DNA from 3 places in the Streptomyces sp. NPDC002795 genome. Region 1 is predicted to be linked to each of the others. Evidence: riboswitches for the same ligand, from Rfam matches in the RefSeq annotation. Region 1 holds a riboswitch; each other region holds the start of a gene.
What was found. Region 1 has a riboswitch for cobalamin ahead of ACFYWS_RS18580 ((2Fe-2S) ferredoxin domain-containing protein). Riboswitches for the same ligand answer to the same signal wherever they lie in the genome.

Region 1 (9,667 bases):
GCCCGCAAGGCCCACCCGGAAGGAGACATCAGTGCCGTGCGGCCTTCGCCCGAGGCCGGGGCGACGACCCGAGTCATGCTCTCCGGCGTCGCGGGAGTCGACGCCGACCACACGCTCGCGGTGTTCGTGAACCCGTACAACGGAGAGGTCCGCGGCGCCCTCGAACAGTACGGATCGACCGGCGCGCTGCCGCTGCGCACCTGGATCGACGAGCTCCACCGCGACCTCCACCTCGGTCAAGTGGGCCGTCTGTACAGCGAGTTCGCCGCCAGCTGGATGTGGGTGATCGCGGGCGGCGGCCTCGTTCTCTGGTTCGGTCGGCGCCGCTCCCGTCGCGCGATCCGCGGCGCGACCGGCCGCAGGCGCACCCTGTCGCTGCACGGATCGGTGGGTGTCTGGGCTGCGCTCGGGCTCTTCTTCCTGTCCGCGACGGGCCTGACCTGGTCGACGTACGCAGGAGCGAACATCACTGACCTGCGTGCCGCGCTCGGCCAGACGACGCCGACCGTCTCCGCGGCCGTCACCTCCGGTGGTGAACACGCCGGGCACGACATGGGCGGATCCGGATCCGCGAGCGGTGCCGGTGGCAGCGACGTGGGGCTGAACGCGGTGCTGAAGGCGGCCCGCGCCGAAGGCCTCTCGAACCCCGTGGAGATCGTCCCGCCCGGCGACACATCCTCGGCGTACGTCGTCCAGCAGATCCAGCGAAGCTGGCCGGAGAAGCAGGACGCCGTGGCCGTCGACCCGGCGAGCGGCGAGGTCACGGACGTGGTGCGGTTCGCCGACTACCCGGTGCTCGCCAAGCTGTCCCGCTGGGGCATCGACCTGCACACCGGCAACCTGTTCGGCATCGTCAACCAGATCGCCCTCGCCGCTCTCGCGCTCGCGGTGGTGTTCCTCATCGTGTGGGGCTACCGCATGTGGTGGCAGCGCGGGCGCGGCTCCGCCTTCGGCCGCCCGGTCCCACGCGGTGCCTGGCAGCAGGTACCGCCGTACGTCGTGGTGCCGTTGATGGTGGCGATCGCCCTGCTCGGCTACTTCGTGCCGCTGCTCGGCATCCCGCTCGCGGCGTTCATGCTCTGCGACATCGCGCTCGGAGAGATCGCGTACAGGCGGGGGAAGCGCACGTATACGCCGGCCGCCTGAGGCGGGCCGGTGAGCTTCTCGCCCCTGGTGCCGGAGTCGGCACCAGGGGCGAGGACCTCAGAGTCTGTCGGCGCACGTGTCGTCCGTGCACGGGCAACCGGCAGGTCTTCTTCGGACTCGCGGGCACACCCACCCGAAAGGGCGGGCCTCTGGTGTCGTCGCTTCCCGGACGCCGCGTGCGCGACGCGCCACAACGTCCGCCCAGCCTGGGCCGGATGACATGATGACCCTGAACACGGGCGACGGCGGCCCGAGGAAACCGGTGCGAATCCGGTGCGGTACCGCCACTGTGATCGGCGAGCGGATCCCGGAAGGCCACTGCCCCGCGGGGGTGGGAAGGCCGGGACGAGCGCGGACCCGAGAGCCAGGAGACTCACGCCGCCGCCCCCTCGAAGCGATCCGGGGCGGAACTCCCCGGCGAGAGGGAGGATGCGGCATGCCTGAACGGCTCGCCGAAGAGACGGCCCCCGTAACGGATCGGGCGGTTCCCTGCCGCGTGGTCGTGTGCCGCGACTGCTGTTGCGGAACGGTCAAGGTCAACGGTGATCACGGAGCGCAGACGGCGCGGTTGCGCGAGATCGCGCCGACACGCATCTCCGAGTGCCTGGACGTCTGCGAGCAGGCCAACGTCATCGTCGTACAGCCCTCGTCCGCGGGGCGGGCGGCCGGAGCGCGGCCGGTCTGGCTGGGCCTGGTCAACGACTCCGACGCCACCGAGGACATAGCGGACTGGGTGCGGGCCGGCGGACCGGGTGTGGCGCCGTGCCCCGAGATCCTGGGCCTGTACGTCATCGCTGCGCCGCGCCGGGCCAAGACCTCATGAGCGAAGTGCCGCCGGAAGAGGTGGCCGAGGCGCTGCGCGACGTGGCGTCGCGCCTGGGCGGTTTCTTCGCCCTCGACACGATCCCGACGCGGCCGCCCGACGTACGGCTCACCGACGCCGGGCTCTCCGCACGGGCCCAGGCGGTCAACGACCACTACGCCACCACCGAACCCCGCATCGGCGCCTCCATCGCCCACCTGGGCCTTGCGGCCCGCCTCTGGTCACCGGTCCTCGCCTGCGCGCTCGTACACGGGATCGTGCCGTCGATGAGCACGGTGGAATGGTCCGGGGAGGGCTCGGCGCTCCGCCTGCCCCGCCCCGAGGGACGACGCCCGTCGGGACCGGCCGCCTCGCTCGCCGACGCGATCCACGCGGAGGTGGACGGCGTCCTGGCGGCGGTCGAGGACGGCCTGACCGTCAAGGTGGCGCCGCGCCTGCTGGCCGGCAACTCCGCGTCCGCGCTCGTCGGTTCGGCGGCGCAACTGCTCAGATCCCGGCCCGACCTGCGTACGGACGTCAGGCATGTGACGCAGGAACTGCTGGAGACGGGCCGACTGCGGGGGACGGGACGGATCACCGGCCCCGATCTGGCGTTCCGGCGGCGCAGTTGCTGCCTCTTCTACCGCGCGCCCGGCGGCGGCAAGTGCGGAGACTGCTGCTTGGTGCGGTGATCGCTGCACGGCACCAGTGGAGCCGGCACGTGGATGACGGCCGACGGTTTCGAGGTCCGCCAGGACGTGCTCGACCAGATCGTCCAGCGGAACATCAGGCCGCCGAACATGGCCTCGGAACGCTCGGCGCCGAGGAACAACCTCACGTTCCACGAGCACCTGGGCCTGCCCAACGACCGCGTCCTCGCGATGGCCACGACGGACGCGGCTCGCGCGCTGAGCCTTCACGGGACGGTGACCCGCTCGTGGATCTCGGGGCGCTGCAGTCCGTCGAGACCGTGATCGCGGCGGGCAGGCACCATGGCGTGGGTGGTAACTCGTAGCAGAGGCAATGGAGTTGCTCAGTATCAGGGCGCCTCGCACGGGTCCTCGCCCGGAGCCAGTGACCGGGTGTCCGCCGCCAGACAGGATGAGTACACCCGGGACGGAGTGGGCCGCGGCTCCGGTTCCGATGCGGAAACCATGGCGATGACCACGCCAGCAGTGACCACCACCACCAACGCGGCGAGCCAGACGCCGCGGATCACCCTTCACCGCCGAAGCGGTCGTGGAGCGCATCGCGGCAATCGTCCTCGTCGGCGCTCCGCACGTGCGAGAACGACACCACTCCGCCCTTCTCGCCGTCCTGCTCGTTCTCGGCCAACTGCCTCTCGATCCCCGCGATGAGCTCGGCGCACCGGGCGCTGACGGGCTTCTCGGGTGGCGGGTCGGGTTCCGAGGCGGCTTTCAGCCCGTAGGTGGCGGCGAGGCCGGCCGCGCACAGCACCGCCCATGCGGCAACCCATGTGCGGCGGCTGGTCGGTATCGGTCTGGGCACCCCGGCATCCTACGAACAGTCTCGGCGGACGTTCACCGAATCGCGGCTTCCTCTTCGGCGCGCACCGTGCAGCTGCCGTGTCCACCGCAGTTCACCCCGGGCACGGCTCCAAGTGACGGTCCGCGGTCCAGGGCCGGTCGCCCACGAGGCTCGCCAACTGGATCAGGTCTCCCGCCACCAGGTCCCAGTCCGCGTCGGGGGCCAGGTCCTTCGTTTGCGTAGGCCCGTACTCGGTCGGCCGCGCGATGAACGCGGTCCGAAGGCCCGCGTCCCGGGCGGCCCGCAAGTCTTCGTTGTGGGCCGCCGCGAGCATGACCTGGTGGGGGCGCAGCCCCAGGAAGGCGGCCGCCCGCTCGTAGGCCTGTCGTTGCGGCTTGTAGGCGCGGGTGACGTCGGAGGCGACGATGACGTCCCAGGGGAGGCCCGCGTGCTTCGCCAGGCGGGACAGGAGCGCGAGGTTGCCGTTCGACAGTGCTCCGGTCGTTACGCTGCGGGCGAGTTGCTCCAGGCCGGGTACGGAATCAGCCCACGCGGGCAGCCGGTGCCACGCCTCGTTGAGCCACGTCAGCTCGACCTCGTCGAAGGCGGCGGGGTCGATTCCTTGCTCGGCGAGGACGGTCCGCAGGTTCTCCGCGTGGAGGACGTCGAGCGGAGCGAAGTCACGTTCGCCTGTGCGTACGGGTTCCATCGCCGGCTGGTACAGCTCCCGCCAGAGCATGGCGAACGCCGTCCCGTCGAGCGTCAGGCCGTGACGCGCGGCGAAGGTGTCGACGGCCGCCGAGACTCCGGACCGCCAGTCGACGACCGTGCCGAAGGTGTCGAACAGCACGGCCTCGACCTGTTGGATTCGCCCATCCACTGAATTGACCCTTCGTAGGCGCACGCCGAACCCTTGCCCGAGGACCGGCCCGTATGCGATCTTAAAGTCATCCACGCTATGGAAACGTTTCCATGAGGTTCGCGGGGAGACGGAACCCACAAGGAGGTGGAGCAACGGATGGCCACGATCAAGGACGTCGCGGCGCGGGCCGGGGTCGCGCTGGGGACCGCGTCGCGGGTGCTCAGCGGGAGCAGTCAGACCTCGGCCGATTCGCGGGCCCGGGTGCTGGCGGCGGCCGCCGAGTTGGGCTACGTCGCCCACGGCCCCGCCCGTGCGCTGCGGCGTGCGCGCACCGACGTACTGGGGCTGCTCGTCTCGGACATCCGCAACCCGTTCTTCTCCGAACTGGCGCACGCCGCCGAGCAGGAGGCCCGCCGGCACGGCTACACCGTCCTGCTGGCCAACGCCAACGAGGACGCCGACCAGGCCGACGCCTACCTCCAGACCTTCGCCTCCCAGCGCATCGACGGCCTGCTGTTCGCCCCGCAGAGCACCGTGTCGCCGCAGCTCGCCGCCACGGTCGCCTCCGGTCTTCCGCTCGTCTTCCTCAACCGCACCATCGAGGGCATCGACGCGCCGATGTACGGGACGGACAACGCCCAGGGCGTCGGGCAGGTCCTCGACTGGTTGCGACGGCGCGGGCATCGCGACGTCGCCTTCATCGGGGGCCCTGACACCATCTCCACCGGCGCCGAGCGCCGCGCCGCCTACCTCGCAGGGCGAGAACAGCACGGCATCAGCACCGACGAAGGGCTCATGGAGGCCGGTGACTTCCTCGCCGACGGGGCGGCCAAGGCCATGAACCGCGTGCTCGACCGGGGCGTCCCGTTCACGGCAGTGTTCGGCGCGAACGGTCTCACCACGCTGGGCGCCGTGCGTGCGCTGCGCGAGCGGCTCGGCGTCGAACGGGCGGCCCGGATCGAGATCGTGTCCGTCGACGACCTCGACTGGTTCGAGTTCGCCTCGCCGCCCATCAGCGCGGTCCGCCAGGACGCGGCGGAGATCGGACGGCTCGGCGTACGCGGAGTCGTGGACCTCATCGCCGGGCGTGAGGCGACCGGACAGCGCGTCCCCACGACCTTCGTCGACCGGGCGCCCAAAGCCCAACAGTGAGTGTCCGCACGGCACTTGCGTACACGGAAATTCGAAAGGCAGGACACCACATGAGGGTCGCCCTCGGAGCGGACCACGCCGGTTTCGCGCTCAAGGACACCGTCCGGCAGGCCATCGAGGCGCTCGGGCACGACATCGTGGACTGCGGAACCCACAGCAGCGAACCCGTCGACTTCCCCGACATCACCCGCGCCACGTGCGAGCCGGTGCTCAGCGGCGCCGCCGACCGCGCCGTGCTCGTGTGCGGCACCGGACAGGGCGCCGTCATGGCGGCCAACAAGCTGCCCGGCATCCGCTGCGGACTCGCCCACGAGCCGTACTCCGCCCATCAGTCGGTCGAGCACGACGACGCCAACGCCATCGCCATGGGCGCCTGGCTCGTGCCGCACGCGCTCGTGCCCGACATCGTCCGCGAGTTCCTGGGCGCCACCTTCGACGACGACGCGGACACCCGCCGCCGCGTCGCGAAACTCAACGCCCTCGACGACCTGACGAGCACGCCCACGACCGCCTGACGCGTCCCCCTCCCGCCGCACAGGCACCGCACCACCCCCGCTCCTTTGCCCAACGCCCGCGCGCAGTGCGCGCCGCGCGTCCCCTCGGCGTACCCGCACGTGCCCCGAACCCGCAGGAGATCCCCATGTCCACCCGCACCCCCGCCGGGCAGCCAAGCGTGCTCGGCTCCAAGGACCGCGTCAAAACCGCGATCGCCGCCGCCTTCGGCACCAGTGTCGAGAACTACGACTTCATCGCCTACGGCACCGCGTCCGCCCTGTACTTCGGCGCCGTGTTCTTCCCCGACAGCGACCGTTTCGTCGGGACCCTGCTCTCGTTCGCCACGCTCGCGGTCGGCTTCGTCATGCGCCCGCTCGGCGGCGCCGTCGGGGGCTACTTCGCCGACAAGTTCGGCCGCAAGCCCGTCCTCGTGGCCGCGATGATCGTGATGGGTGCGGCCACCTTCCTCATCGGCGCGCTCCCCACGTACGAACAGGTGGGTGTGCTCGCCCCGGTCCTGCTCACCGTGATCCGCATGGTCCAGGGCCTCGCCTTCGGCGCCGAATGGGGCGGGGCGATCACCATGGCGTACGAACACGCGCCCTGGCACCGGCGCGGCATGTTCGCCGCGATACCCCAGTCGGGCAACCCACTTGGCATCGCCCTGGCCAGTGGTGTGTTCGCCTGGAGTGCCACGCTGGAGGGCAGTTGGCAGTGGCGGACCCCGTTCCTGGTGAGCGCCGTCCTCGTGATCGCCGCGCTGATCGTGCGCTCGCGGCTCTCGGAATCCCCCGAGTTCCAGGAGGCGCGGGCCGAGGGCAGGACGGAGAAGAACCCGTTCCTGGCGACGCTGGCGGGCGACTGGCGCGGAATTCTCCGGGTCATCGCGCTGCGCGTCGTCGAGTCCTTCGCCTATTACTCCACCGCGACCTATCTGCTCAGCTACATCACCGACCACCACCCCGAGCTGCGGTCCGTCGCCCTGGGTGCGATCACCGTCGCCAGCGTCCTGGCCATCGGTGTCACCTTCCTGGCCGGGGCGCTCACCGACCGCATCGGACGCCGACCCATCTACCTCGCCGGGTGCACGGCGGCCATCCTCTTCGCGTTCCCCATGTACCTGCTCACCAACTCCGCCCAACCCGCCCTGGTCGTCACGGTGTTCATCATCGGCATCGGCCTCATCCACGCCTCGCTCACCGGCACCCAGGGCTCCCTGCTCACCGAGCAGTTCCGCACCGCGACGCGCACGTCGGGCGCCTCGCTCGGCTACCAGATCGCGGCGGCCATCGGCGGCTTCGCGCCCCTGCTCGCCGCCGCCCTCGTGGGGGCCTTCGGCTGGCCGGGCGCGGCGTTGCTCTATCTCGGCGCGGCCGTGATCGGCCTCATCGGCATCCTGGTCACGAAGGAGACCTGGGGGCGTGCCGAGCGCGAGCGGGTACGCGGCCTTGTCGCCGAGGAACAGAGCGCGGCGCCGGCCGCGGCGTCCCCCGTGTCCTGAGTGTCCTGCGGGCGCGCCGAGCAGCTGGTGTTCGTAGCGGATGTGGTCGCCGAGCGAGGACACCCTGCGGCGCGACCCGGATCTACGACTGGATGATCGCGACCAGAGCCGCCGTGTACGGGGCGGGGTCGACATCGCCCCGCACCGCGAGTTGCTGGCTGTAGCCCTGGCAGAGGGCCACGAAGGTCTCGGCGATCCGGCCCGCGCGCGCGGGGTCGTCGCCCGGCAGCAGCGCGACGACCGCCGCGCGCAGTTCGTCGAGCTGGTGGTCGACGAGCGCGGCGAGGCTCGGCGAGACGGCGGCCTCGGCGTAGATCTGGGCGACCAGTCGGGCGTGGCCCTCCTCGCGCGCGAGGGTGCGGATGTGCTCAAGGAAGTCCTGGACGGCCTCGGCGGTCAGCTCCGCGGGGAACGCCTGGCTCGACTGTTCGCAGATCGCCGCGACGATCTCGTCCTTGCCCTTGAAGTACCGGTAGATCGCCCCGGTGGAGAGCCCGGAGGCCCTGACGATGTCCGGCATGGACGTCCTTGCGAAGCCGTCGGTGGCGAAGCGGGTGCGGGCGGCGTCGATGATCTGCTGGCGGCGGGCGGCGAGGTGGGCCTGGCTGACCTTCGGCATAAGAGAATGACCATTCGTTTTACGTGTTAGTGTCGTCGACCGTACCGCAGAATCCGAGGAGGGATCCCATGCGCTACCGGACCTTCGGACGGCACAGCGGCCTACGGGTGTCGGAATACGTGCTGGGCACGGCCAACTTCGGCTCGGCTCCGGCCGCGGCAGGGGTGGAGGGGGCCAGGGCGATCTTCGACTCGTTCGTGGCGGCCGGCGGCACCACCTTCGACGTCTCGAACATCTACCAGAACGGCGAGGCCGAGACCGTCCTCGGCGAGCTGCTGGGCCGCGAGCGCGACGACTACGTCGTGATCACCAAGTACAGCGGAAGCAGGGATGCCCAGGTCCGCCCCGGCACCACGGGCAACAGCCGCAAGACCATGGTCCGGTCCCTGGAGGAGAGCCTGCGGCGGCTGGGGACCGACTACGTCGATGTCCTTATGCCGCACTTTCCCGACGGGGTCACCCCGCTGCCGGAGATCCTGGCCGCCTTCGAGGACCTGATCCGGGCGGGCAAGATCCGCTACGGCGGGCTGTCGAACTTCCCGGCCTGGCGGGTGGCGGGCGCCGCCGTCAGATCGGAGCTGAGCGGCCGGATGCCGTTGGTCGGCGTCCAGACCGAGTACAGCCTGGCCGAACGCTCCGCGGAACGAGAACTCCTCCCGATGGCCGAGGCGCACGGACTGGGCGTCGTCCTCTACTCACCGCTGGCCGGCGGCCTGTTGACCGGAAAGTACCGTCGCGGCGAGCAGGGGCGCCTCAGCGCGCGGGCCACAGTGGACGGCGAGGGTGGCGACCGGCGCACCGCCGTGCTCGACGCCGTCCTCGCCGTGGCCGATGAGCTGGGCACAGGACCGGTCCAGGTCGCACTGGCCTGGCTCCGTGAGCGCGCGGCGCGGGCCCGGACCTCGCTGCTCCCCATCGTGGGACCCCGCACCCCGGCCCACCTGGAGGGCTACCTCGACGCCCTGAACGTCGAACTCGCCCCGCACCACTACCAGAAACTGGACGAGGTCAGCGCGATCCGGCTCGGCGCCCCGCACGACGACGTGTCCGCCGCGCTGGCCCACGGTACGGACGGAGACCGGAGCCTCCTCGACGGACCGGTCGTCCCGGTGATGTGAAACACCGCCCGCAGTCCAGGACTTGGGGCTGCTTTCGCCTCACGCCGTCCCCCGCACCACCAACCGGTGAGACACCGTCAGATCCTGTGCGGGCACGGCGTTGTCGGGGCTGTATATGCGGTCGGCCAGGCACTGCAGTGAGCGCAGGGCGATCTGGTGCTTGTCGGGGGCGATCGTGGTCAGCGGGGGATGACTGTAGCGCCCGTCCTCGATGTCGTCGAAGCCGACGATCGCCATGTCCTCCGGCACCCGCAGCCCTCGCTCGTGGGCCAAGTGCAGGGCGCCCAGGGCGAGTTCGTCACTGAAGGCGAAGACCGCGTCCGGGGGCTCGGGGCCGTCGAGCAGTTCGGCCATGGCGCGGGCGCCGTCCGCGCGGTGAAGCGCGGCGACGGTGCGTTGCAGAGCGTCAGCTGGGCGGGGGAGCCCTGCCCGCTCCAGTGCCCGGTGGTAGCCCTGCGCGCGCTGCTGCGCCGTCCCGTTCTGC
Region 2 (9,667 bases), 200 kb from region 1:
GATCTCCTCCTTGAGCGCGGTGCTGCCGTGCCGCAGGATGGCGGGTCCGATCTGCCGGTCCCCGATCCAGTGCGCGGCGACGGGGGCGCCCGCGCGCAGCAGTTCCTCGGTGACGGCGAGCCGGTCGACGTTGCGCAGGGCGTGGCCGCCGTACTCCTGCGGCCAGGTCATGGCGGTCATCCCGCGGCCGGCCAGTTCGCGGCTGAAGTCGCGGTCGAAGGAGCGGAGCCAGGCGTCGCTGCGGGGTGTGTAGCGGCCGGCCTCCCGCCACTCGGCGGCCAGGGCGCGGGCGGCGGCCCGAGCGGTGTCGGTCGGGGACATACGGGAGGTGCCTCCTGAAGCTGAAGGTCCGGTGGTGGGGAGGGGCGTGGGCGGCCGTCAGGAGCCCGTGTACGTACCGGTGCGCTTCTCGCGGAACGCGTCGTAGGCCTCGCGGGAGTCGTCCATCGATGTCACCACGGCCATGTGGGAGGAGATCAGGTCGAGCGCGGTGCGCAGGTCGTGGTGGGCGCCCTGGCGCACGGCGCGCTTGATGATGGCGAGGGCCGCGGGCGGGCGGGCCACGAGGCGGGCGGCGAACGCGTACACCTCGTCGAGGAGGTCCGCGTCGTCGAAGACGTCCTCGACGATGCCGAGCCGCTTGGCCTCGGCCGCGTCGACGAAGTCGCCGGTCCACAGCAGGCGCAGCGCTGCCGCCTGGCCGACGACGCGGGGCAGCAGCCAGCAGCCGCCGTCACCGGGGACCAGGCCGACCTTGATGTAGCCCTCGCAGAAGCGGGCGGAGCGGCCGGCGAAGCGCAGATCGCACAGCAGGGCCATGTCCATGCCCGCACCGACGGCGGGCCCGGTGACGGCCGCGAGGACCGGCTTGTCCAGGTCCTCAAGCGCCCGTGCGACCTGGTGCACCCGCTCGGTGAGCAGCCTCTTCTCCTGGATCGGGGTGCGCTGCTCGCCCTTGAAGTCGGCGAGGTCGACACCGGAGCAGAAGGCGTCGCCTGCGCCGGTGACGACGATGACGCGCACCTCGGGGTCGGCGTCGGCGCGGCGCAGGGCCTCGGCCCAGGCGTCGGCCATGTCGAGGGTGAACGCGTTCTTCCGGTGCGGGCGGTTGAGGGTGATGGTGGCGATGTGGTCGCGGGTGGAGTACAGGAGGTCTTCGTCCGCGGACATGGCGGATCCTTCCGTCGGGTGGCTGTTCTCAGGCGGCGGTCGCGGCGGTCGGCTCGCGCGCCACTCCGGTGTCGAAGAGGGCGGCGGCCTCCGTGCCGGGCAGGCCGAGCTCGGCGAGGACCTCGCGGGTGTGCTCGCCCAGGTGCGGGGCGGGGCGCAGCGGGCCCTCGTCCTCGCGCGGGGACGCGCCGGCGGCGGGTTCGGTCATCCGGACCGGTGGCCGGCCGAGCAACAGCGGCCCCTCGGTGGGGTGTTCGGTGCGCTCGAAGAAGCCGGTGGCGCTCAGGTGCGGGTCGGTGAAGAGATCGTCGAGTGTGTTGACGCGGGTCGCGGGTATGTCGCGGGCGTCGAACTCGGCCTGCCACTCGGCCGTGGTGCGCAGCAACAGCTCGGCGTTGACCATCGAGTAGAGGGTGTCGATGTGCTCGGTGCGCTCCGTGATGGTGCGAAAGCGCGGGTCGTCGGCGAGCGCGGGGCGGCCGATCGCGGTGAAGAAGGCGCGCCACTGGGCGTCGGTGTAGATCATGACGGCGAGGTGGCCGTCCTTGGTGCGGCACGGGCGTCGGTGCGGGGAGCTGGTGCGGGCGTAGCCGGTGGGGCCCGTGGGCGGGTCGAAGACGCGGCCGCCCTGCTGTTCGAGGAGGGTGAACGAGGCCATGGTCTCCAGCATCGGGACCTCGACGGCGCGGCCCCGGCCGGTGATCTGACGCCCGTGCAGCGCGGCGAGCACGGCCGCGGCCCCGTACACGCCGACCGTCTTGTCGGCCGCGGCCTGCCGCACGTACTCCGCGCCGCCGTCGCCGCCCTGGAGTGCGGCGACGCCTCCGGCGGCCTGGATGACGTCGTCGTAGGCCGGCCGGTCGGAGTCGGGGCCGCCGGCGGCGAAGCCGCGGAACGCGCAGTGGACGAGGCGCGGGTTGCGGGCCAGGGCGGACTCGGCCGTGAGCCCGAGGCGGCGGGCGGCCGCGGGGCGGAGGTTGTGCACGAGCACGTCGGCCGAGTCCACGAGGGCGGCGAGGACGGGCGCCGCGCCGGGCGCCTTGAGGTCGAGGGCGGCGCTGCGCTTTCCGCGGTTGGTGTTGAGGAAGGCGGGGCCCATGCCATTGCCCCGGGTGTCGCCGATGTAGCGGACGACGTCGCCTGCGGGCGGCTCGATCTTGATGACGTCCGCGCCCCACTGGGCGAGCAGCAGGGTGCAGTACGGGCCCATCAGTGTCGAGGTGATGTCGACGACGCGGACGCCGTCGAGCGGCCGGCCCGCGGGAGATCCACCGCCGCTCTCCGCCGCCACTGCGGCTTCGGAATTGTCTACCGATTCTGCCGGTTCCTTCGGCGCCATCGCCGAGTCCTCCTCTGAAATCGGCCGCTGATGGCGTGCATTGAAGCCATCAACAGGTTTCATTTCGGGGCGTTCACCACTGAACGGGACATCCATCCGAGCAAGATTGGATGCAATCTGACTCACGGTGCGGCATCATGTCAATGCCCCAGTCGGCACAGGGGAGTTAGAGTCGACAACCCTCGGAGGGAAGGCAGGCAACAGTGACGGCTCAGGCGGGGGCGGAACGTCTGGACGCGGTGTCCGGTGCGGTGGCCCAGGTGGTGGAGGAGTTGCGGGCGATGCTGTTCGCGCGCGATCTGACGCCGGGCAGCCCGGTACGGCAGGAGGCGCTGGCCGCGCGACTCGGGGTGAGCCGGGCACCGGTCCGCGAGGCGCTGCGGGTGCTGGCCAGCGAAGGCGTCCTCGATCACGTCCGCAACGTCGGATACCGCGTGAAGGTACTGACCGCAGCCGAGTTCGAGCAGACCTATTTGATGCGGCGGGTCCTGGAGGCAGAGGTACTGCGTCGACTGCCGCCCTTCTCGGCCTCCGCCCTGGAGCGACTCTCCGCCGTGAACGAGCGGATCGCGGAGGCGTCGGCCCGCGGCGACCTCACCGCCATGGCCCGCCTCAACTCGGACTTCCACTTCCGCATGTTCACCGCGTCGGGCCTGGACCTCGTCGTCGCCGAGCTGCGCCGCGTCTGGCAGCTGAGCGACGGCTACCGGGCCTACCTCCTGCACGACCCGACGTCGCAGAAGCGGATCGTCGACGAGCACGCGGAGATGGTCGAGGCGCTCCGCGTGCGGGACCACGAACGGCTCGTCTCCCTCATGGACCACCACCGGGACGGAACGCGCCCCCAACTGGAAGCGGTCTTCACACCCGCGTGATAGCTTCGCTGAGCCAGTCGTACCTTTGTGTGTTTTTCTACGCACACGGGTCAGGGAATCCGGTGTGAACCCGGAACTGACGCGCAGCGGTGAGGGTGACGGGCGGAGCCACTGCCACTGGGCCGGCACATCGGTCTGGGAAGGCGCTCCGCGCGGACGACCCCGAGTCCGAAGACCTGCTGGCGGCCTCCAGTGCCGCGTGGCGTGGGGGCGGACCGTAGGCCGGCTCCGCGTATGAGCCCTGGACGCGAAGGAACTTCCGTGCTGTTCGCACGTCAACTCCGCCGATGCGCACCGCTGTTGGCGCTCACCCTACTGCTCACCGGGTGCGGCACGACCGCCGCCACCGAGGACGGTGCCGCCGGTGGCGGCGGTGTCACGCTCGACAACTGCGGCAAGAAGGTGCGGGTCGAGCACACCCCACGCCGGGCCGTCGCCCTCGACCAGGGCTCCGCCGAGATCATGCTCTCGCTCGGCCTGGAGGACCGGATGGCCGGCACCGGCACCTGGACCGACCCGGTCCCCGAGGAGCTGGCGAAGGCCAACGCGAAGGTGCCGCGCCTGGCCGACCGCTACCCGTCGTTCGAGAAGGTCCTCGGCACCGAACCGGATTTCGCCGCCGCCTCCTTCACGTACACCCTCGGCAAGGGCGGTGTGGCGCCGCGCGCGGAGTTCGAGAAGCTCGGCGTGCCCACGTACCTCTCCCCCAGCGACTGCACGGGCAAGGACAACGGCGACGGGGACGGCGTGCGGACCAAGACCCTGGGGCTCGACGTCGTGTACGGCGAGATCCGCGATCTGGCGCGCGTCTTCGACGTGGAGGAGCGCGGCGAGAAGCTGATCGACAGGCTCAAGTCCCGGGTGCGCACGGCTACTTCGGGGGTCGACGCGCATGGCGTGGACGTCCTGTACTGGTTCGCCAACTCCGACTCGCCCTACATGGCGGGCTGTTGCGGCGCCCCCGGCGTCATCACCAAGGAACTCGGGGCGCGCAATGTCTTCGACGACACGCGCGCGGAGTGGCCGCAGGTCAACTGGGAGACCGTCGCCGACCGCGATCCAGATGTGCTGGTCATCGGCGATCTGACGCGCCGCTCGCAGTCCGCGGAGTCGGCCGCGCAGAAGATCAGGTTCCTTGAGTCCAACCCCGTCACCAAGCACATGACCGCCGTGAAGAAGAAGCGGTACGTGCGCCTGAGCGGGCAGGCCATGAACCCGACCATCCGGACGGTCGAGGGCGTGGAGCGGGTGGCCGCGGGGCTGCGCGAGTTCGGGCTCTCGCGGTGACGGCCCGCACGGTCGCGGCTCACGCGGTACCGGCGGCCTTGCCGCGGGCCTCGCCCCGGTTCTCCGTTCGCGCCACGCTCGCCTGGGCGGTCGCCATCGCCGTGCTGTGCGCCTCCGTGGCCTTCGCCATCACCCTCGGTCCCGCGCAGATCCGGGTCGGCGACGTCTGGGCCGCGGTCGGTGACCGGATGGGCCTCGCGACCTCGGATCTCTCGCCGATCCGGGACGGCATCGTATGGAATCTGCGGCTGCCGCGGACGCTGCTCGCGGCGGTGTGCGGGGCGGGGCTCGCGGTGTGCGGCACGGTGCTTCAGGCGCTGCTGCGCAATCCGCTCGCCGACCCGTTCGTGCTCGGTGTCTCGTCGGGGGCGTCGACCGGGGCCGTGCTCGTGGTCGTGCTCGGGCTCGGCGGGGGCGCCGTCTCGGTGTCGGGCGGCGCGTTCGTCGGCGCCGTCTGCTCCTTCGCCCTGGTGCTGGTGCTCAGTCACACGCTGGGCGGCAGCACGGACCGGGTGGTGCTGTGCGGGGTCGCGGCGATGCAGCTGTTCTCGGCGCTGACCTCGTTCGTCGTGCTGACCTCGGCGGACGCGGAGACCACACGCGGTGTGCTGTTCTGGCTGCTCGGCTCGCTCAGCGGGGTCGGCTGGACCGAGGTGTGGCTGTGCCTGGCCGTGCTCGCCGTCACGCTCGTGGTGTGCCTGGCGTACGGGCGCACCCTGGACGCGTTCGCCTTCGGCGCGGAGGCGGCGGCCACGCTCGGTGTCCGGGTGGCCCGCACCCGGATCGTGCTGCTGTGTGTGACGGCGCTGCTGACGGCGGCCCTGGTCAGTGCGGCGGGCGCGATCGGCTTCGTCGGCCTGGTGCTGCCGCACGCGGCGCGCGCCCTGGTGGGTCCGGGGCACACCAGGCTGCTGCCGGTGACGGCGCTGGCCGGGGCGGTGTTCCTGGTGTGGGTGGACACGGTGGCGCGGACGGTGCTCGAACCGCAGGAGGTTCCGGTGGGTGTGGTGACATCGCTGATCGGTGTGCCGGCGTTCGTGCTGGTGCTGTACCGCGGGCGGGGTGTTCGGTGACGGCGGGGCTGCGCGCGGAGCGCGTGTCGTGGTCGCCGGGTGGCACGCTGGTGCTCGACGGGGTGTCCGTGGCGCCGGAGCCCGGCACCGTCACCGGTGTCCTGGGGCCCAACGGCTCGGGCAAGTCGACTCTGCTGCGTCTGCTGTCCGGGGTGCTCGCCCCGGACAGCGGCGTCGTCACCCTCGACGGTGACCCGCTCGCCTCGGTGGGCCGCCGGCAGGCCGCGCGGCGCATCGCCATGGTGCAGCAACAGTCCGACGCCCAGGTCGAGTTGACCGTCGCCGACGTCGTACGTCTCGGCCGGGTACCGCACCGTCGCGCCTGGCAGCCCGCTTCGGCGACCGACGAGGCGGCCGTGCGCTCCGCCCTGGAGCGCAGCGGACTCGCCGACCGGGCACACCGCCTGTGGCACACACTGTCCGGCGGCGAGCGCCAGCGGGTGCAGATCGCGCGGGCGCTCGCTCAGGAGCCGCGCGAGCTGCTGCTCGACGAGCCGACCAACCACCTCGACATCCAGCACCAGCTCGAACTACTCGACCTGATCGGCGCGCTGGGCATCACGTCCGTCGTCGCCCTGCACGACCTGAACCTCGCCGCCACCTACTGCGCGCGCGTCGTCGTGCTGCGCGAGGGCCGGGTGGTGGCGGCCGGGGAACCGGGCGACGTACTGACCGAGGAACTGATCGCCGACGTGTACGGGGTGCGCGCCGAGGTCACCCGCCCCGGCGCCCGCCCGCACATCCGCTACTTGGGCACGACGACGCCTGCGTGAGCGGGGTCACTCGAAGCGCTCGGTGTCCCCCGCCCCGCGCCGTACGATCTCGGCCTCCCCGCCGGAGAAGTCGATGACCGTGGTGGGCACGGTGCCGCAGTCGCCGGAGTCCACGACGGCGTCCACCACGTGGTCGAGCTCCTCCTTGATCTCCCAGCCCTGCGTCAGCGGGTCCTCCTGGCCGGGCAGCAGCAGCGTGCTGGACAGCAGCGGCTCGCCGAGCTCGGTGAGCAGCGCCTGCGTCACCACGTGGTCGGGGATGCGCACGCCGACGGTCTTCTTCTTCGGGTGCTGCAACTGCCGCGGCACCTCACGCGTCGCGGGCAGGATGAAGGTGTAACTGCCGGGCGTGGCCGCCTTGATGGCACGGAACACGTCATTGTCGATCTGGACGAACTTCCCCAACTGGGAGAAATCCTGGCAGACCAGTGTGAAATGGTGCCGGTCGTCGAGCTGTCGGATCTGGCGGATCCGGTCGACGCCCGCCCGGTTGCCGAGCCGGCAGCCGAGCGCGTAGCAAGAGTCCGTGGGGTAGGCCACGAGCGCGCTGTCGCGGATGCCGTCGGCGATCGCGGAGATGAGGCGCGCTTGCGGGTTTTCTGGGTGCACGTCGTAGTACCTGGCCATCCGGCGAGGGTACGGGATCGGACGCGCCACGCCGGGGTACACGAGGGGCGAATCGGGCACGTACGCGCGACAATCCCGACACCGGCCCACCCTGCCCTGGCCCCCGCGCGCCCACGGACCCCATACTGGTCGCGCCCCGATCACTCACAGAACGACTCCATGGCGAAGAAGAACTCAACCCCGACCCCCGTCCCCGACACCGTGTGGCTAGGACGCGGACGCCACCTCGGGCCCGATCCCGAGCGCGATGTCCGGCGCAACCTGATCGCCCTCAAGGCGGCGGGGGTGCTCGACGACTTCCTCGACCTCGATCCCGAGGACGCGGCGCGTTCCACGGTGCTGCACCCGCGCGCGGAGGAGGCCGGTCCAGGCCCCGGCGCCCGGCGGGTGTTCGAGGCGCGCTGGCGTGTGGCCGACAACGTCACCGTGCGCGGCCAGCTGACGACGTACGACCCCGAGACGCGCGCGAGGAACTCCGAAGGCGTCACCTGGGTCCTCGCAGCGGAGGCGGAGCGGGCCTGGGAGCTGGCCTGGCCGTCGCCCGCGCCGATGTTCTGGCCGGACAGCGAGCGGGTGCCGTGGGACCACGACACGGTGGCGGGGCTGCGCCTGCGGGAGCCGAACCACCTCCCCAAGGACGACGACGCGCTGCGGCGCCTCCTCAAGGACTGCTCGCGCTCCAGCTGGTACGTGCATGTCGTCATCCACGAGGCGATGACGCCGGACGCGGCCGGGCAGCGGTCCATCACGCGGCATCTGCCGCCGAGCCTGCAGCACCGGGTGATCGAGCACCGGGCGACGCCGGACCAGGCGCAGGTCGTGGACTTCGGGCTTCGCAAGGACTTCAAGGCGGGGATGCCGCGCGGTGGCGGTGTCGTGCTGCCGACCGCGCCCCCGCATCCTGACTATGTGGCGGACCGTTTCACCGTGCGCAGCGTGTTCCTCGACGGCAGCGAGCCGACCGAACTGGTCGACCGGATCCGGGAGTTCACCGCGTTCCCGCGGCCGCTGACGGACGAGGCGGCGCAGGCCCTCACGCGACTGCGCGACGGCTGGCATCTCCTCACGTCCGACGAGGAGTTGACCCACGCGCAGGACATGGTCACGAAGTACGCGGAGGCGCTCGACGCCATGACCAGGTCCCGGGACAGCTACCGCGAGGCGGCCGAAGCGGCGCGCGCCGCGCTCGCCGAGGTCCCGCGCGGCGACAGCGCGGCGCACCCGTCGGAGGCCCCGGACGCCAAGGACGCCTCACCGTTCGGCACGCTCGGCAAGGCGTTCGGACGCTTCCGGGGGCCGAACAAATAGCGACCTAGGGCCTGATCCGAACGACAGGCCCTAGGGGCCCTCACCCTCCGCCTCCTCCGCGTCCCCCGGATCGGACATCCGCAGCGCGATCTCCTGCAGCAGCTCGCTGGAGTTGACGTCGATGCGGCCCTCGTCGTGGACCTTGGCGAGCTGCGTGAAGAGGAACGCGAACGCCTCCACGAGCGACACGCTCGCCGGCATCAGCGCGGCGATGGCCAGTTCGGCCGCCTCCTCCGCGCTGGCCCCCGACGGGATCTCGATGGTCGGGAACACTTCCGACACGAGCCGCCCCAGTTGCGTCAGGTCGGTGTCGAGTGCCTCGCCGTCGCTGAGCCTGCGCACCATCTCGTGCGTCTCGGTGAGCACGCCGATGGCCCGCAGAATGATCTCCCTCTGTTCCATGTGCGGAGCTTATGCCGGGGCCCGTGCCCCGCGTGCAACGTGGTCGCAACGTCACTCCCCTTTGACTGGGTGTCATGACCGACGTATCCCGCGTGGAGCTGACGTCCGCGGCCGCCGAGTTGGTGCGGCGGCTGAGCGAGGCCCACGGTCCGCTGATGTTCCACCAGTCCGGCGGCTGCTGCGACGGCAGCGCGCCGATGTGCTACCTGGCGGGCGAGTTCCGCACGGGAGCCTCCGACGTGCTGCTCGCCGATCTCGTGGTGGAGGGGGTGGCGGAGCCGGTCTCGTTCTGGATGTCCAAGAGCCAGTACGAGGTGTGGAGCCATACACGGCTCATCGTCGACGTCGTCGAGGGGCGCGGCAGCGGCTTCTCCCTGGAGGCGCCGGACGGCGTACGTTTCCTGATCCGTTCCCGGCTCGTCGGTACCTAGTCATCGACGCGGGCCCCTCCGTCTGCTGAACTCCCCGCATGCAGACGAGATCTGGCAAGCGAGGCAGAAGAGTTCTTGCGGCCCTCGGGGTCGCGTCGATGCTGGCCGGTGCCGCCCTGACGGGTGCGGCGCCGGCCGGCGCCGCTTCGGGCGAACGGGTCGCACCAGGGGTCACGTACACGGAGTTCGACGTCCCCGCCGCCAAGGGAACGGCACATGCCCATGTCCTCACCGTCGATCTGACCGACCCGCGCGTGCGGGTCGACCTCCTGCACCCCGGCGCGGTCGGGGCCCGCGCCACGGTCTCCTCGATGTCCGACACGGCCGGCGCCGTCGGCGGGGTCAACGGCGACTTCTTCAACATTACGGAGAGCCAGCATCC
Region 3 (9,667 bases), on a different contig from region 1:
CATCCGTCGGAACCTTCGAACCTTCTCCTGTGCCACTGCCGCCCCATCCGTCAGGGCGGCCACAGGATCAGAACCGTCGGTGCGGCCGAGGCATTCCCCCACCCCCGTTGTCGACGCGCGACCACGCTTGGCATCCTGGCGCGATGCCGTTCACGTCACTGACTGATCACGTCGAGTCCCTACTGGCCGGAGCCGCCGAGCAGCCACTGCCGATCGTCGCGGCGGGCGACCCGGTCCTGCGCCGCCCCGCCGAGTCCGTCGACGGGCAGCTCCCGGACGAGCTGCTCGCCCGGCTGATCGCCGCGATGCGGGTCACGATGCATGCCGCGCCCGGCGTGGGCCTGGCCGCGCCGCAGATCGGGGTGCCGCTGCGGCTCGCGGTCATCGAGGACGCGGCGGCCGTGAGCGAGGAGCTGCGGGTCGCGCGGGGGCGGACGCCGCAGCCGTTCCGCGTACTGGTCAATCCGGCCTTCGAGCCCGTGGGCGAGCGCCAAGTGGGGCTCTACGAAGGGTGCTTGAGCGTGCCGGGCTACCAGGCCGCGGTCGCCCGGCACGAGCGCGTTCGACTGCGCGCCCTCGACGGGCAAGGGCGCGCGGTGGACGAGGAGTTCACGGGCTGGCCCGCGCGGATCGTGCAGCACGAGACGGACCATCTGAACGGCACGCTCTACCTGGACCGGGCCGAGATGCGCTCCCTGTCGTCGACGCAGAGCAGTGTCACGGTGAGGCGCTGGGCACAGCCGACTCCCCAACTCGCCTCTCAGGAGCTGGGGTTCACTCTTCCCGGATCCGACTGAGCGTCAGCCGATGTCCGGCATCTCGCCCTTGGCCGCACTCACGTCGATGACGGAGAACGCCGCGCCCTGCGGGTCCCCGACCGTCGCGAACCGGCCGAACGGGCTGTCCATCGGCCCGAAGTACAGCTGGCCGCCCAGGCGTTGGACGGTGTCGACGGCCGCGTCGCAGTCCTCGACGACGAAGTACACGTTGATGTGCGAGGGGACCTCGGCGGGGAAGTCGTCCGTCATCTGCAAGCGGCCCATGGCCGGTTCGCCGGCCAGGTTCCAGACGTTGAAGTCCATCTGCTCGTCGGCCATCTTGTGCACGTCGTAATTGAAGACGGCAGGGAAGAAGGAGTCGGTCCTCGCGGCGTTGCGGGTGTTGACCTCGGCCCAGCAGAACGCGCCGGGCTCGTTGACCTTCTCGAAGCCCTCGTGGGTGTCGGGCTGCCAGACGCTGAAGACGACGCCCGCCGGGTCTTGGGCGGTGACCATCGTGCCGAACGAGGCGACCTGCATCGGGTCCATCATGAGACTGCCGCCCGCGTCCCTGATCCGCTCGGCGACCGACTCGATGTCCGCGGTGGCGAGGTACAGGTTCCAGGCGGGGTGCACGCCCTCCGCGCCGGGCATCTGCGGCACGAGAGCCGCGACGCGCTTGCCGTCGGGCGTCCTGGCCTGCGTGTAGTTGCCGAACTCGGCGCTGCCCTCGTCGTAGGTCCAGCCGAACAGCTCCGTGTAGAAGCCCTTCGCGGCCTCCAGGTCGGGGAACATGGCGTCGGCCCAGACCGGCGCGCCTTCAGGACGAGCGGACATGCGCGACACCCTTCGGTCGGCCGCCGGGCACGACGCGGCCCGGCAGGTATGGGACCACGCTAGGCGCGGCGGGGCCGGGGCGCTATCCGGCGGGCCCGTCAGCGGCGCGTGGCCACGACCAGCCTGCACCGCGGGCTGCCGTCGGCCCGCTCGCCGAGCTCGGGCAGCGCGTGCAGCGCCACATCGAACCCGGCGCGGTCCAACTCCCTCCGTACGTCGCCGAGCCGGAACGGCCGGTAGTACATGACGAACGGGGGCCGCCACACCGCGTTGCGCACCCGCATCGCACCGTCGAAACCGAGCATCGCCCAGTAGCCCACCGATCCAGGGCCCGCAGGCGCGGGCAGCGGGAACGCGAACTGCCCGCCCGGGCGCAGCACTTGGCACACCTCGGAGAACAGTCGCGGCCACTCGCGCGGCAGGAAGTGTCCGAACGCCCCGAAGCTCACCACCAGGTCGAAGACCTCACCGAAGGGCAGTGCCAGCGCGTCCGCTCGCACGCAGTCGGCCGCCGGCTCACCGCGCCTCGCGACATCCAGCATCCCGCCGCTGAAGTCGACGCCCACGGCCCGCCCGACACCCGCCTCACGCAGCACGCGCAGGCCCGCCCCCGTGCCGCAGCACAGGTCGAGCCCGGTGTCGTACGGGCCGAGTCCGGCGAGCGTGCGGCCCACCGCGTCCAGCACGACATCCGGGGTGCGGAACGGTGTGTGGTCGAATTTCGGCGCCAGCAGGTCGTACCCCCGCTCGACCGAGGACAGTGCCTGAACGGCCAGCTCGCGGAGGGTGGGGCCCTGATCGGTGAACATGGCGGATCAGCATAGGGCGTGCCGGGGCCGACGTCGGGGCTTGCCGCGCGGCAGGCTTCTGGTGGTACGGTCTTAGCGGTACATGTGCTCGCCCGTTTCGAGGCGCCGGTACCGAATCTCTCTCTTCAGCGCTCCTGGTTCGACGGTGTTCCCGTCGCCATACTGCGCACGTCATCCCTGGTCAGCGGCTTCTGGCGGGCTCTTCACCCGTCGCCGTACCCGCCAGGTTCTCCTCGGCCGCGGGGCGCGCTCAGCCGCCCCCGCCACTCGCCGGATCCCACCCCTTCCCTGCCTCTGTATGCCTGCCGCGTCCGCGGCCCGGCCCGCGAAAGGACCTGTGATCACCATGACCACGGCCACCACCACGAGCACCACCCCCGCCCCACCCCAAGAATCCGTCCGCGCCGCCGGCGTCCTCGACATCGGCGGGAACGGGGCCGGTTTCCTGCGGGCGGCCGACCTGGAGCCCACGTCGCACGACGTCCAGGTCCCCGCCCACCTCATCCGCCGACTGGGCCTGCGCAAGGGCGACTTCGTCGAGGGGACGTGCGGGAAGCCGCGCGGCCTCGTACACGTCGAGACCCTCGACGGCGCCCCCGCGGACGCGAGCCGCCGCCGCCCGCACTTCGCCGACCTCACCCCGCTCCACCCCAGCGAGCGGTTCCGCCTGGAGCACCCGGCCGCGGGGCTGGCCGGACGGGTCGTCGACCTGTTCACGCCCGTCGGCAAGGGGCAGCGCGGCCTGATCGTCGCCCCGCCGAAGACCGGCAAGACGGTGCTGCTGCAACAGCTCGCCGCCGCGTTCGCCGCCAACCACCCCGAGGTCCACCTCATGGTGGTGCTCGTCGACGAGCGCCCCGAGGAGGTCACCGACATGCGCCGCTCCGTACGCGGCGAGGTCTACGCCTCGACGTTCGACCGCCCGGCGAAGGAACACATCGCGCTCGCCGAACTCGCGGTCGAGCGCGCCAAGCGCCTCACCGAGCGGGGCCGCGACGTCGTGATCCTCCTCGACTCCCTCACCCGGCTGTGCCGGGCGCACAACAACGCCGCCTCCACCAGCGGCCGCACCCTGTCGGGCGGTGTCGACGCGGCCGCCCTGCACGGGCCGAAGCGCTTCTTCGGCGCGGCCCGCGACGCCGAGGAGGCCGGTTCGCTGACCATCCTCGCCACCACCCTCGTCGACACCGGTTCCCGCGCCGACGACTACTACTTCGAGGAGCTCAAGAGCACCGGCAACATGGAGCTGCGCCTCGACCGCACCCTGGCGCAGCGCCGCGTCCACCCGGCCGTCGAGCTCATCCCCTCCGGCACCCGCCGCGAGGAACTCCTGTTCCCCGCCGCTGAGTTGAGCGTCGTCCGCGGACTGCGGCGCGCCCTCCAGAGCCGCGACCCGGCCGCTTCCTACGAGGCGCTTCTCGACAAGCTGCGCCAGACCCCGGACAACGCCACGTTCCTGCGCCAGGCCCGGTCCACGGTGCCGGCCGCCTGACCCCGCCCCCGAATGCGCTACCGAATACGTAATACTCGACACATGAACGCGAGTATTACGCGCCGCGGAGGGGGCCCCTCGATCACCATCCGGCGGGCCACCACCCAGGACGCCCGGCGCCTCACCCGCCTCGTGCGCGGCTCCAGCGCCTACCGGGACCCCTACGCCTCCATGGTCGCGGGCTATCGAGTGGGGCCCGACTACGTAGAGGCGCACCACGTCTACGTAGCGGTGGATCAGGCCGACGGGCGGGTACTCGGCTTCTACGCGCTGCTCACCGAGCCGCCGGAGCTGGACCTGATGTTCGTCGCGGACGAGGCGCAGGGCCGGGGCATCGGCCGGCTGCTCGTCGACCACATGCGGGAGCGGGCCCTCGCAGCCGGCCTCGATCACGTACGCGTCGTCGCGCACCCGCCCGCCGAGGGCTTCTACCGCGGCATGGGCGCGCACCGCACCGGCACGGTGCCCGCGCGCCCGCCGGCCGTCGCCTGGGACCGACCCGAACTCGAATTCCCCATTCCCCCCGCCGCCTGAGGGGTTCCGCCCTTGCCCGGTACGGCGCACACTCATGGGCGTCGGAATGCGGCAAGGAGGCCACATTGGGCAGCAGTCAGGCACGCGCCGAGGCGTTCGACGTGATCGTGGAGATCCCGCAGGGCTCACGGAACAAGTACGAGATGGACCACGATCTCGGCCGGATCCGGCTCGACCGGATGCTGTTCACGTCGACGCAGTACCCCGCGGACTACGGCTACATCGAGGGCACGCTCGGCGGCGACGGCGACCCGCTGGACGCGCTCGTCCTGACCGGCGACGCGACGTTCCCCGGCTGCGTCGTCGAGTGCCGGGCGATCGGCATGTTCGTGATGAGCGACGAGAAGGGCCCGGACGAGAAGGTGCTGTGCGTCCCCGCGCACGATCCTCGGCACGACGCGACCCGGGACATCGGGGACATCCCCGAGTTCGACCGCCTGGAGATCACCCATTTCTTCGAGGTCTACAAGGATCTGGAGCCGGGCAAGTCGGTCGCGGGGTCCCACTGGGAGGGCCGGGAGAAGGCCTACGAGGAGATCCACCGGGCCCGCGAGCGCGCTTTTGAGTAGGTAGTAGGGTGGTCGGGCCGTGGTGCTCGGGAAGCCGGTGACAGCCCTTCAGGGGCTCATTCCGGAGCGGCCCTCGCCACTGTGATCGGGTTTCGGACAGCGCCGTCCGGAGCGCGTCGTTCCACCCTGTACGCCACTGGCGGCCGTCGGCCGCTGGGAAGGCCGGAGCGGCGGGCACACCCGTAAGCCAGGAGACCGGCCGCGGCATCTCACGAAGTGATCCACGAGGTGCTGGAGCGTGATCGACGCATGACCCTGCCCGGGAACTCCCAGAATTCCCCTGCCCTGAACTCCCCTCCCCCTGCCTTCCGTTGGCGCCGCGAGGACACGCTGCGCACGGCAGGACTGATCGCGGTGATCGCCGCGCTGCACGTCGTCGCGTTCGGCGTGCTGTTCCTTCTCGTCGTCCCCGAGCACTACGAAGTGGGCAACAAGGCCTTCGGTATCGGCCTCGGCATCACGGCGTACACGCTCGGCATGCGGCACGCCTTCGACGCCGACCACATCGCGGCCATCGACAACACCACCCGCAAGCTGATGGCCGACGGCAAGCGACCCGTCTCGGTCGGCTTCTGGTTCGCGCTCGGCCACTCCAGCGTGGTCGTCGCGATGGCGGCGCTCGTCGCGGGCGGCGCGGCGCTCGCGGGCACGCTGCTGAACGACGAGTCACGCACCCACCAGGTGCTCGGCGCCGTCGGCACGACCGTCTCCGGTACGTTCCTGTACCTCATCGCGGCGCTCAACCTCGTGGCCCTGATGGGCATCCTGAAGGTCTTCAAGGCGATGCGCGCGGGCTCCTACGACGAGCGCAAGCTGGAGGAGCACCTGGACTCCCGCGGGTTCATGAACCGGATCCTCGGCCGCTTCACCAAGTCCATCACCCGCCCGGGGCAGATGTTCCCGCTCGGCTTTCTCTTCGGGCTCGGCTTCGACACCGCGACCGAGGTGACGCTGATGGTGATGGCGGGCAGCGGCGCCGCGGCGGGCCTGCCGTGGTACGCGATCCTGTGCCTGCCGCTGCTGTTCGCCGCGGGCATGAGCCTGTTCGACACGCTCGACGGCACGTTCATGAACTTCGCCTACCAGTGGGCGTTCTCCAACCCGGTGCGCAAGGTGTTCTACAACCTCACCATCACCGGTCTTTCGATCGCGGTCGCGTTCTTCATCGGCACGATCGAACTCGTCGGCGTCCTGCACGACAAGCTCGCCCTCAGCGACGCCGTCACCGGGTGGATCGCCGGGCTCGACCTCGACAACGTCGGGTACGTGATCGTGGGCCTGTTCGTGGCCGTGTGGGCGGCGGCGATCGCCTACTGGCGGCTGGCGAGGGTCGAGCAGCGCTGGTCGGCGAGGCTCGCCGACGGCGCGTAATTCGGTTGCCGGGATGCGCGGCCGACTGCTGCACTGAGCTCCACGCGGCAGCCGGCCGCGCACCCCGACCGTGAGGACCGATCCATGCGCACTGCAGACATGTTCCTTCAGAAGGCCCCTGCCCTCTCCCTCAAGGACATGACTGCCAGTGCACACCCTGAATCTGGGCATTCTCGCGCACGTCGACGCCGGTAAGACCAGCCTGACCGAGCGGCTCCTGCACACCGCAGGGGTGATCGACGAACTCGGCCGGGTCGACGACGGAAGCACCCGCACCGACTCCCTCGACCTGGAGCGCCGGCGCGGCATCACCATCAAGTCGGCCGTGGTGTCGTTCCCGGTCCGCGGCACGAGCGTCAACCTCGTGGACACACCTGGCCACCCCGACTTCATCGCCGAGGTCGAGCGGGTGCTCGGGGTGCTCGACGGGGCGGTGCTCGTCGTCTCTGCCGTGGAGGGCGTGCAGGCGCAGACCCGCGTCCTGATGCGGACACTGCGCCGACTGCGCATCCCCACCGTGGTGTTCGTCAACAAGGTCGACCGCGCGGGCGCCCGCGAGGCATCACTCCTCGACGACCTGCGCCGCAAACTGGCTCCCGCCATGGTCCCGATGAACACGGTGACACGCGGCCTCGGCAGCCGGGACGCGCTCTGTGTCCCCTACGTCGCCCATGACACGGACCATCGCGCCCGCCTGGTCGACGTACTCTCCGCCCGCGACGACGCGCTGCTGGAGGCGTACGTCAAGGACGAGGAGTCGGTCACGTACGCCTGGCTGCGCGACGCGCTCGCCGAGCAGACGGCGCGGACCGAGGCGCATCCCGTGTACTTCGGCTCGGCGATGACCGGGGCGGGGGTCGACGCCCTCGTGGACGGCATCACACGACTGCTGCCTCCCGCCGAGGAGCTGCCCCAACTACCGCTGTCCGCACGCGTGTTCAAGGTGGAGCGCGGCGCGGCCGGCGAGAAGATCGCGTACGCCCGCGTGTTCACCGGGACGCTGCGGGTGCGCGAGCGGCTCGCGCTGCCCGGCGGCGGGGAGGACCGGGTGACGTCGGTGCGCGTCTTCGCGGACGGGGCTGACACACCGCGTACGGAAGTGGGCCCCGGGCAGGTGGCGCGCTTGTGGGGACTCGGCGGAGTACGCGTCGGGGACGACCTCGGTGAGCCCCAAGTGCCCGTGAGAGAGCACCACTTCGCGCCTCCGACCCTGGAGACGGTCGTCGACCCGGAGCGGCCGGGGCTGCGCGGCGCCCTGCTCGCCGCACTCACCCAGCTCGCCGAGCAGGACCCCCTGATCGGCCTGCGGCAGGACGACATCCGCCAGGAGATCTTCCTTTCGCTCTACGGCGAGGTGCAGAAGGAGGTCGTGCAGGCCACGCTCGCCGAGGAGTTCGGGCTCGCCGTGACGTTCCGGGCGTCGACGCCGCTGTGCGTCGAGCGGCCGACGGGCTCCGGTGCGGCGGTCGAGGTCATGAAGGGCGAAGGGAACCCGTTCCTGGCGACCATCGGCCTGCGGGTCGATCCGGCGCCGGTCGGCTCGGGCGTCGCGTTCCGGCTCGGCATCGAGCTCGGCTCCCTCCCCCTGGCCTTCATCAAGGCCATCGAGGAGACCGTGCACAGGACACTGCGCCAGGGGCTGCTCGGCTGGCAGGTCACCGACTGCACGGTGACGCTGACGCGCTCCGGATACGCGCCACGACAGAGCCACGCGCACGCCGTCTTCGACAAGTCGATGTCGAGCACGGCGGGCGACTTCCGCGGGCTGACCCCGCTCGTCCTGATGAGCGCACTCGCCCGCGCGGGCACGGCGGTGTGCGAGCCGATGCACCACTTCCGGCTGGACATCCCGGCCGATCTGTACGGGGCGGTACTGCCGGTGATCACCCGGCTGCGGGCGGTGCCGACGGGGCAGCGGACGGACGGCGGGGCGTGGACGACGGTCGACGGACTGATCCCCGCGGCACGGGTGCGCGCCCTGGAGCAGCAACTGCCGTCCCTCACCAGGGGCGAAGGGGTCCTGGAGGCCTCCTTCGACCACTACGCCCCGGTCCGCGAGGACACCCCGCGCCGCTCCCGCACGGACCACGACCCGCTGCACCGCAAGGAGTACCTGCTGCGGGTGGTGCGCGGGGCGGGGGCGCGGACGGCGTGAAGGTTCTGGGTCGATCCGGGACGGTTGATTCCGGGCCGTTCGGCCCACCGCGAGGGCCCCTTGGCCCCGTCCGCCGTGGGCCGGGCGCTGAGATGCTGCGGTATCGAGCCTCCCGTGCCTTCGCCCTCCCGCCGCGGTGCACGGTCGAGGCCGAGCACGGGCCCGCTGTTCGCAGAAGGGGGAGCCGCGAATGGCGGGCCCGTCCGCGCCGCCGCCCAGGACGGGCCGCCCCGGCTTCGCACCCGCGTCCGCCGCGCCGTGGTGACAACTCGCGCGCAAAACGGCTCAATCGGAGCGATAAAGTAGCTCGTCAACCCGCACACGCCCGATCACTCAGGAGTGCCTACGTGTCCGTAGCCATCGACTCGTCCGACGCCGCCACCCCGTCCGGCGACACCGCCCTCGCGGAGCCCGTGCCCGCGCCGGCCGTCGCCCCGGACAGCAGCGCCGCCGCACCCGCGAGCGAGGAGACGGCCGAGCCCGGCGACACCGCGAACATGTGGACCCCGCCGACCACCGAGACCCCGGACGCCGCTGCCACGGACGACACCGCCCCGGCCGCCGAGAGCGGGTCCGACAGCGCGTCCGACAGCTTCTGGACGCCGCCCACGGAGGTCCCCTTCGCGGAGAGCTCCGAGGCCGACGCCGACGAGGAGGCCGACGACGACCCGGCCCCCGGCGACGTACCGGAGTCCATCACCCGCGATGCCCACGAGTTCGGCGTCTACGCCCGCACCGGAGGCTGGGCCTTCGCCCTGAAGGTGGCCCGCAGCGTACGTCCCGGCGGGCAGCCCGCCGGGGAGTCGTCCAAGGTCTCGGCGCGGAGGTTCGCCGCGCTCGCGGGCTGTTCCCCCGACCGCGTCATGCGGTTCTACAAGGCGTGGGACAGCGCGGCGGACGACGGCGTGGTCCCCCAGTTCGAGTCCCTGGAGCCCGGCGCCGACATCGAACTCCCGGACGCCGACGTCTGGTTGTCGTACTACGTCTCCCGCAACAGCGCGACCTCGGTGCGCGGTCAGGCGATCACCGAGGCCGCCGCGGCCGAGGGCATCCGCCCGACGAAGGCCCTGGAGGTCGCGGAGAACCCGACCGCGCTGCGGGCCGCGATCCTCGCCGACCCCGGCACCGCGGAGGCCGCCCGC

Region 2: it holds a riboswitch for cobalamin, as region 1 does, so the genes downstream of both, ACFYWS_RS17615 (ABC transporter substrate-binding protein) here and ACFYWS_RS18580 ((2Fe-2S) ferredoxin domain-containing protein) in region 1, are expected to answer to the same signal.
Region 3: it holds a riboswitch for cobalamin, as region 1 does, so the genes downstream of both, ACFYWS_RS11400 (HoxN/HupN/NixA family nickel/cobalt transporter) here and ACFYWS_RS18580 ((2Fe-2S) ferredoxin domain-containing protein) in region 1, are expected to answer to the same signal.

Annotation. Positions count from the first base shown of each region.
Region 1 is NZ_JBIAQB010000005.1:532,406-542,072, reverse strand. Features, by position in the region: gene ACFYWS_RS18585 (PepSY-associated TM helix domain-containing protein) at 1-1,146, shown strand, start outside; cobalamin riboswitch at 1,399-1,521, shown strand; gene ACFYWS_RS18580 ((2Fe-2S) ferredoxin domain-containing protein) at 1,583-1,969, shown strand; gene ACFYWS_RS18575 ((2Fe-2S)-binding protein) at 1,966-2,640, shown strand; gene ACFYWS_RS18570 (hypothetical protein) at 2,674-2,922, shown strand; gene ACFYWS_RS18565 (hypothetical protein) at 3,164-3,457, opposite strand; gene ACFYWS_RS18560 (haloacid dehalogenase type II) at 3,549-4,316, opposite strand; gene ACFYWS_RS18555 (LacI family DNA-binding transcriptional regulator) at 4,455-5,450, shown strand; gene ACFYWS_RS18550 (RpiB/LacA/LacB family sugar-phosphate isomerase) at 5,501-5,965, shown strand; gene ACFYWS_RS18545 (MFS transporter) at 6,091-7,446, shown strand; gene ACFYWS_RS18540 (TetR/AcrR family transcriptional regulator) at 7,529-8,065, opposite strand; gene ACFYWS_RS18535 (aldo/keto reductase) at 8,134-9,183, shown strand; gene ACFYWS_RS18530 (LacI family DNA-binding transcriptional regulator) at 9,223-9,667, opposite strand, start outside.
Region 2 is NZ_JBIAQB010000005.1:337,198-346,864, forward strand. Features, by position in the region: gene ACFYWS_RS17595 (acyl-CoA dehydrogenase family protein) at 1-321, opposite strand, end outside; gene ACFYWS_RS17600 (enoyl-CoA hydratase/isomerase family protein) at 379-1,170, opposite strand; gene ACFYWS_RS17605 (CaiB/BaiF CoA transferase family protein) at 1,199-2,461, opposite strand; gene ACFYWS_RS17610 (GntR family transcriptional regulator) at 2,713-3,384, shown strand; cobalamin riboswitch at 3,393-3,583, shown strand; gene ACFYWS_RS17615 (ABC transporter substrate-binding protein) at 3,619-4,671, shown strand; gene ACFYWS_RS17620 (FecCD family ABC transporter permease) at 4,668-5,744, shown strand; gene ACFYWS_RS17625 (ABC transporter ATP-binding protein) at 5,741-6,517, shown strand; gene ACFYWS_RS17630 (L-threonylcarbamoyladenylate synthase) at 6,524-7,144, opposite strand; gene ACFYWS_RS17635 (hypothetical protein) at 7,304-8,452, shown strand; gene ACFYWS_RS17640 (hypothetical protein) at 8,483-8,854, opposite strand; gene ACFYWS_RS17645 (DUF779 domain-containing protein) at 8,929-9,285, shown strand; gene ACFYWS_RS17650 (phosphodiester glycosidase family protein) at 9,324-9,667, shown strand, end outside.
Region 3 is NZ_JBIAQB010000003.1:454,685-464,351, reverse strand. Features, by position in the region: gene ACFYWS_RS11435 (GNAT family N-acetyltransferase) at 1-3, opposite strand, end outside; gene def (peptide deformylase) at 144-797, shown strand; gene ACFYWS_RS11425 (VOC family protein) at 801-1,595, opposite strand; gene ACFYWS_RS11420 (class I SAM-dependent methyltransferase) at 1,694-2,404, opposite strand; gene rho (transcription termination factor Rho) at 2,703-3,896, shown strand; gene ACFYWS_RS11410 (GNAT family N-acetyltransferase) at 3,939-4,430, shown strand; gene ACFYWS_RS11405 (inorganic diphosphatase) at 4,496-4,999, shown strand; cobalamin riboswitch at 4,989-5,218, shown strand; gene ACFYWS_RS11400 (HoxN/HupN/NixA family nickel/cobalt transporter) at 5,249-6,370, shown strand; gene ACFYWS_RS11395 (GTP-binding protein) at 6,519-8,525, shown strand; gene ACFYWS_RS11390 (hypothetical protein) at 8,873-9,667, shown strand, end outside.